Methylococcus capsulatus: one gene and its partner. The protein of the gene in region 1 interacts with the protein of each later gene in a pairwise test. Links are inferred from orthologs where the notes say so. Each region holds a gene or a part of one and is shown on either strand. Other genes may lie near its edges.

Evidence for each region. The genes of interacting proteins can lie anywhere in the genome.
Region 2: the proteins of bioB (region 1) and N4J17_RS07845 interact in binary tests that used the Escherichia coli proteins (3 or more experiments, as listed by UniProt). The link is inferred for Methylococcus capsulatus from one-to-one orthologs.

Annotation. Positions count from the first base shown.
Region 1 is NZ_CP104311.1:2,211,812-2,215,423, reverse strand. The notes cover bases 307-3,193. They hold bioB (biotin synthase BioB), read right to left. Parts: upstream 2,297-3,193; coding sequence 1,316-2,296; downstream 307-1,315. Other genes in these bases: N4J17_RS10990 (ComF family protein), read left to right, coding at 2,531-3,193; bioF (8-amino-7-oxononanoate synthase), read right to left, coding at 307-1,310. In the rest of the region: pimeloyl-ACP methyl ester esterase BioH, read right to left, coding at 1-146; more of bioF, read right to left, coding at 147-306; more of N4J17_RS10990, read left to right, coding at 3,194-3,232. UniProt on the Escherichia coli protein: Catalyzes the conversion of dethiobiotin (DTB) to biotin by the insertion of a sulfur atom into dethiobiotin via a radical-based mechanism.
Region 2 is NZ_CP104311.1:1,595,059-1,598,646, forward strand. What follows is about bases 250-3,124. They hold N4J17_RS07845 (class II glutamine amidotransferase), read right to left. Parts: upstream 2,143-3,124; coding sequence 1,357-2,142; downstream 250-1,356. Other genes in these bases: N4J17_RS07835 (glycosyltransferase family 4 protein), read right to left, coding at 250-524; N4J17_RS07840 (sulfotransferase), read right to left, coding at 521-1,360; N4J17_RS07850 (FAD:protein FMN transferase), read right to left, coding at 2,278-3,124. In the rest of the region: more of N4J17_RS07835, read right to left, coding at 1-249; more of N4J17_RS07850, read right to left, coding at 3,125-3,204; N4J17_RS07855 (DUF3570 domain-containing protein), read right to left, coding at 3,212-3,588.

The DNA of each region.
Region 1 (3,612 bases):
CCGTGTCCCGGCAGATCGATCCGCGTGACCCGATAACGGTCGGTCAGCCACGGCACGAAACCGGACCAGATGCCGCCATGCATGCCCCAGCCGTGGATCAGGACCACCTCTAGCCCGCGCCCCGAAGTCTCGACGAACAACCCCATTCAAGCCTCCTGAGGAGCGGCTTCGGCCAGGGCTTCGAGCAGGCCGTCGATCTGCTCGTCGGAGTGCGCCGCGGACAGAGTGATTCGCAGCCGGGCGGTGCCTGCCGGCACCGTCGGCGGACGGATGGCGCTCACCAGAAAGCCCCGCTCGCCCAGCCGACGGCTGGCTTCGAGGGCATCGGCATTGGCACCGATCACGAGGGGCTGGATCGGACCGGGCAGGTCGCCGAGTTCGAACCCCAGGCTCGCGGCACCGGCACGAAAACGCCGTACATTGCAATGCAGCCGCGCGCGCCGCTCAGGCTCCTCACGCACGACACGCAAACTGACCCGGGTCGCCTCGGCGACCGCAGGCGGCAGCGCTGTGGTGTAGACATAGGTACGAGCACGCTGGATCAGATAGTCGATCAGGGCCTCCGAACCCGCCACGAAGGCTCCGAACGTGCCCAGCGCCTTGCCCAGGGTGCCGACCAGAACAGGGACCTCGGTCGCGTCCAGGCCGAAATGCTCCGGGGTTCCGCGCCCTTCGGCGCCCAGGACAGCCAGGCCGTGGGCATCGTCGACCATCAGCCACGCCCCGCCGTCCCGGGCAACACGCGCCAACTCTGGCAAGGGCGCCAGATCCCCATCCATGCTGAATACACCATCGGTGACGACCAGCCGGGTTTCGGCACGGGACTCGACCAGAGCGGCTTCGAGAGCGCGGGCATCGGCATGGCGGTAGCGCTGGAAGCGGGCGCCGGACAAAAGGCCGCCGTCCAGCAGCGAGGCATGGTTCAGCCGGTCCTCGAACACCGTATCGCCGCGCCCGACCAAGGCGGAAACGACACCGAGATTGGCCATGTAGCCGGTGGAGAACAGCAAAGCCCGCGGACGTCCGGTAAATTCGGCCAGTTCCTCTTCCAGTGCATGGTGCGCCGCCGTGTGGCCGCAGACCAGATGGGAAGCGCCGGATCCGACGCCCCAGCGGTCGACGCCGCGCCGGAAGGCCTCCCGTACTGCGGGGTGGCTCGCCAGCCCCAGATAATCGTTGCTGCAGAAATTGACCCTGGGGCGGCCGTCGATGACGACCCGGACGTCCTGGGGACTTTCGACGATACACCGCCGCCGGTAGGCATCGCGCGCCTTGATCACCTGCAAGGCCGAGGCCGGATCGAACGCCATGGAACTCAGCAGCCTGGGCCCGCCATGCGCAGCCCCAATCGCGCGAACAACTGCCGATCGCGCCGAGCCTGGGGATTCTCCGTCGTCAGCAGCTTGTCGCCGTAAAAAATCGAATTGGCCCCGGCCAGAAAACACAGGGCCTGCATCTCGTCGCTCATATCCGAACGGCCGGCCGACAGCCGCACCCGCGACGCCGGCATCATGATCCGAGCCACGGCGACGGTGCGGACGAAGTCGAACGGATCGAGTGCCGCCGTATCGGCCAGCGGCGTGCCCTCCACCTTCACCAGCAGATTGATCGGCACGCTTTCCGGGTGCCGTGGCAGATTGGCGAGCCCCATCAGCAGGCCGGCACGGTCGGCGGCGGATTCACCCATGCCGACGATGCCGCCGCAGCACACATGCATGCCGGCGTCGCGCACCCGCTGCAAGGTATCCAGCCGGTCCTGGTAGGTCCGGGTGGTGATGATCTCGCCGTAATAGCTTTCCGAGGTGTCCAGGTTGTGGTTGTAGTAATCCAGCCCCGCTTCCTTGAGCCGCCGGGTCTGTTCATCGGTCAACATCCCCGCGGTGACACAGGTTTCCATTCCCAGCGCCTTGACGCCTTCGACCATCGCCGCGATGGCTTCCACATCGCCATCGCGCGGACTGCGCCAAGCAGCGCCCATGCAGAACCGTGTGGCGCCTTCTTCCTTGGCCCGGCGCGCGGCGTCCAGCACCTCTGCCAGCGGCATCAGCGATTCGCGCTTGACGCCGGTCTCGTAATGCGCGCTCTGGGGGCAATAGGCACAGTCTTCCGAACAGGCGCCGGTCTTGATGCTGAGCAGGCTGCTGACCTGGATTTCGTTGGGATCGAAATGGCGGCGATGCACGGTCTGTGCCCGGTACAAAAGCTCGTTGAACGGCAGCGCGAACAAGGCTTCGATCTCGCCGTGGGTCCAATCGTGGCGCAGCACAGGCTCGCCCTCCCGCTCCTGGTTCATCATTACCGCAACTTCCGCATGCATTACACTCGATCTCCAATGGATGACCCGGATACCAGCTCGTTGCGACGGTTGGCGCCCTCACCTGCGCATCTCCCGGAGGGAGAGGGGATTCCGCCCCCTTCTCCCTCTGGGAAGAAGGGACGGCGATGAGGGAAAGCCCAACCAAAATTCGGGTACGGCCGGGTTAGAAAGTCATAACACGAACACGCCGACAGCCTCTGTCAACGCGCAAACATGAAAACTGTAAACGGCTGGCTGAATATTATACAGAACTGGATCTATCCGCCCACTTGCCTGTTGTGCGGAGCTTCCGGAGAACGGGGACTGGATCTGTGCGGGGCATGCGAACGCGACCTTCCACGGACCGGCACCGCGTGCCTGCGCTGCGGCGAAACCCTGCCGGACGGCGCCCCCAGCCCCTGCGGCCGCTGCCTGCAACAGCCGCCGCCGTTCGACAGTTGCCGCGCGGCGTTCCGCTACGAAGAGCCCATCCGGCATCTGATACACGGACTCAAGTTCGGCCGTCGCCACGCCTGCGCCCGCACGCTGGGAGAACTGGCCGCCGCCCACTTCCGGACACATGCCGAACTGCCCGAACTCATCGTTCCGGTTCCGCTGCACCCTTCCCGCTACCGCGAGCGCGGCTTCAACCAGTCGCTGGAAATCGCCCGGCACGTGAGCCGGAACTTGAACATCCCGCTAGAACTGCATGTCTGCACCCGCAGCCGCAATACCCGGCAGCAATCCGCTCTGTCTGCGAAAGATCGGGCGAAAAATATCCGTGGTGCATTCAAGCTGGAACATAGAATCGGCACACGCCATATCGCCATTTTCGACGACGTAGTCACCACAGGAGCAACTGTCGGGGAACTATCTCGGACATTACAGCAGGATGGGGTAAAACAAGTAAGCATTTGGACCATAGCGAGAGCGTAATAATACCCTCGCCACAGTCAACATTAAGGAACCTCTGCAAAACCGCAGGATCAGGTTCAAATCGATTTATAAGTGATTGATCGCATTGATTCTGAACTTGTTAAGCTATGGGCAGAATCCGGTTTTGCAGAGGTTCCTTAAGTAAATAAACACTACTTTTGTAGCACCATTAGATTGCCACCAGCCCAGACGAACTTCCAGCCATTGGCGCCCCATGATGTCAATAAATTCTGAACTTCAGACTGACTACCATTACTAAGTTTAAGAACGGTGTATTGGTATGTCGGGCTGACGGCATTGGATGTTGGCGCCATCAAAAAAAATAAGCTCAGCGCAAAAAGCACAAGCGACGCCTGAATTGAGATTTTCTTGAATGAATT
Region 2 (3,588 bases), 620 kb from region 1 along the record:
TTCAGGTCGACTGCGTTGGGAGCGACCAGCACGCGTTCCGGTTCGGCCCCGGCCTCGATCAGCACCCGCGCGGCGGCGCGGCTGACCGGAACCAGCCAGTCGATGATGCGGCGCCGATGGTAACCTATGACATAGGGCATCCAGCCCCCCTGGATCAGGTCGCGGTCGGCATCGTGGATTTCCAGCACGTGCTTGAGGCCGAACTGTGCCAGCCAGCGGCTGACCATCAGGTTATGGGTGAAGATGCCGCGGGCCCGGCGCAGCTCGCCGAACTTGCGAACGAAGAACGGCCACAGGCCGAAACGGGTGTGCAGCCAGGGATCGAGCCGCAGGTCCAGGGCTTCGTCGATGCCGAAATCGCGCAGACGCGCTGCGACGGTGACGCCTTTGGCGGGCGGCAGGTATAACCGGGTCGGCACGCCGATCCGGGCGAAGCTTTCGGCCACGTGCAGCGCCTGGATCAGGTTGGCGCCATTGCGGTGCAAACGACAGCGGGCAACATAGATCAAAGGTGCATCGTTCATCGAGCGGACTTCCTTTGCCGGCGGCGGGTGCGCAGTTGGTAGAGTGTCGGGGTCAGCGCAGGCTGTCGAGTGAGCCAGTACACCGCCGCGCGCCAGTAAAGGTCCAGACGCTTGCCCAGATGCCAATACCAGGGCCGCTCCGGCAGCACCAGAGCGCCGCTCTCATCAGGCGTCACGCCTTCCAGCTCGGCCAGCCAGCTCTTGTCCTTCTCGTAGCCGAGCTCGATCAGAAGCTCGGACAGATCGCCGTACTTCGCCATCTGCGCCACCAAGTGCGGCTTGTGCTGGCGCCAGTTGCCGATGCTGCCGGGGTCGATCGGCCGCAGACTCCCCAAGGCATCGAGCGAATCCCGGGAGGGCCGGGCATGGCGGTGGAATTCACTGAAGGGATGGCGCTGCTTGAGGAACGGTAGGCGCGCCATCAACTCGCGTTGCACAGCGTCGGGGCCGGTGACCAGGTCTTCATAACGGACGGTGATGAAGCGCGGATGGTCCATGAGTTTCTTAGCCGCACCGTGCAGTTCGCGCCAGAGCCCCAGGTTGCTCCAATAGCGCTGCGTGTCCTTGCGGTGGCTACGGCTGGAGATAGCGTCCCTTGGGTCGCGGAGCAGGTAGATCACCCACAGGTCGGCGTCCACCGCCAGGAATGGGGCGACCACGGTGGTTTGCAGCGGATACTTGGTCAGCAGGATCTCGTCGCTGTAGTCATAGGGCTGGTAGATGCTCTGTTCGTGCTCGGCATAACCACCGATCTCGAAGCAGGTCACCATGAGTTCGTTGAGCAGTGTCGTGCCGCTGCGAGGCGAGCAGCCGACGATGTGGATGCGATGGGTCATTCGATGTCTCGGGTCGGAAAGGCCGCGGGCGCACCGTCTTTGAACACGATCAGTTCGCCGGGCTCCATGGCGGTCCAGGATTCGTTGTCGGTCAGCGGCTGGGTGGCGATGACCGCTACCCGGTCCTCCGGCGTGGTGAGGTCGGCGAAATCCACCGTGAGGTCTTCGTCGACCAGGTGAGCATGGCTGAACGGTGCCTGTCTCACGATGTAGTGGAGATGGGTGGAGCAGTGTGCCAACATGAGATCGCCGTCGGACAGGATGTAGTTGAAAGTGCCGTGTTCGGCAATATCCCGCGTGACCTCGAGGATCATGCGGGCCAGATCCGCGCTTCCGGGGGGCTCGGCGTAACGGTCACGCAGGGTTTCCAGGATCAGGCAGAATGCCCGCTCGCTGTCAGTGGTGCCGACCGGACGGTAATGGCGCTGGCGCAAGACCGGCAGGTTCTCCAGGTTGCCGTTGTGCGCGAAGATCCAATTCCGTCCCCACATCTCCCGCTGGAAAGGGTGGCAGTTGGCGAGTGTAGTCCCGCCGACCGTGGCCTTGCGGATGTGGGCTATGACATGGGTCGACTTGATCGGGTAGTTCCGGATCAGTTCGGCGATCGGCGATCCGGCGGAGGGCTGGTAGTCCAGGAACAGCCGACAGCCACGATCCTCGAAGAAGGCGATACCGAAGCCGTCGGTGTGGTGCCCGGTGCGCCCGCCCCGCAGAGTGAAGCCGCGGAAAGAGAAGCAAATGTCCGTCGGCACGTTGCAATTCATGCCCAGCAGTTCGCACATGGGAGGGGAGAGTCCGCCAGTTCTGAAGGCGCGTATTCTACTTCAGGCGCTGTTCCTGCATCCGCGGAGTCCGCCCGGTCTCCCATCTGGAGCTTGGCAGGCGGAATCCGATACGGCATGACAGCGATCTTTGACTTACCTTTTGAACCCAGCCCGTCCTGCGGACGCTTCATGTTGCCCGATGTGGCCGGCCAAGTCCATCCACAGAGCCGGCAGCCCCAGGCTCCGCAGCCATTCCGGGCCGTCAGATGCCTTCAGCATGGCGATGGTGCAGGCGCTGCCGGCGATGAGCGCATGAGAGGCGGCCACGCTGACCGAGGCCAGCCCTTGCACGGGCCAGCCGGTCCGGGGATCGAGGATATGGCCGTAGCGTTTGCCAGCCACGCTGATGCAGCGTTCGTAGTCGCCACTGGTAGTGACCGCGCCGGAGCGAACGCTGAGGGTGGCCAGGAGCTTGCCGGGTTCGCGCGGATGGTTGATGCCAACCTCCCAGGCCGTACCGTCCGGGTGCGGCCCGATCACCCGCAGGTCGCCGCCGAAATTCACCACGCCGGCCGTGATGCCGCGTTCGAGGCAGCGCGTTGCCGCCCGGTCGGCGGCGTATTCTTTGCCGATGCCGCCGAAATCGAGCTCCATGCCGGGCACCTCGAATTTCAGCACCGGCCGGTCCCAGCGCAGTTTGTCCCAGCCGACCCGTTCCAGTAGGGCTTCGATCTCGCTTGGCTCGGGTAGCCGGTCGCCCGCGAAATTCCAGGCTTGGCGCAGGATGCCGGAGGTCACGTCGAACAGGCCGCCGCTCTGTTCGTAGCAGGTCTTGGCGTAGTCGAGCAATGCCGCCATCTCTTCATCGACCACTACCCCGGTTTTGCGTCCTGCCCGAGCGTTGATCCTGGACAGCAGACTGTCCGGCCGGTAGCGCGAGTAGCGGGCTTCCAGGACCTGCACTTCGCCGATCACTTCCCTCGCCACGGCCTGAGCCTCGGTTTCGGTTTCGGCATAGAGGATCAGGTGGCAGGGCGAACCCATCGCCCGGAATGGGAAACGGAAGGGCTGCAGGTCCAAAGGTTCGTCAGAATTTGAGATTCAGGTTGACCGAATACAGGGCGAAACTGAAATTGTCCACGTGACTGCCGGTGCCGCCCATGAAGCCCATGCCTTGGGTGCGCTGATACAGATCCACCCCACCGCCGATCTGCAACATCCCGAAGAAGGTCTTGTTCACCTGGAGTCCGCCACCGACCGCGCCGAAACTGGCGAGCCGGTAGTCGGAGGAATACAGGCCATCGGCGGTGGGTCGGTCGTAAACGGTTTGGTAGAAATAGGCGGAGCGCTGGGTGTAATACCTTAGGCGGAACGTCAGCATCGTCTCGTACGGCAGCGGCTGCAGCCAGCCGGCTTCGAAGGTGTGCGAGTCGATGTTCCAGTTGTCCGAATAGAATCGGTAGT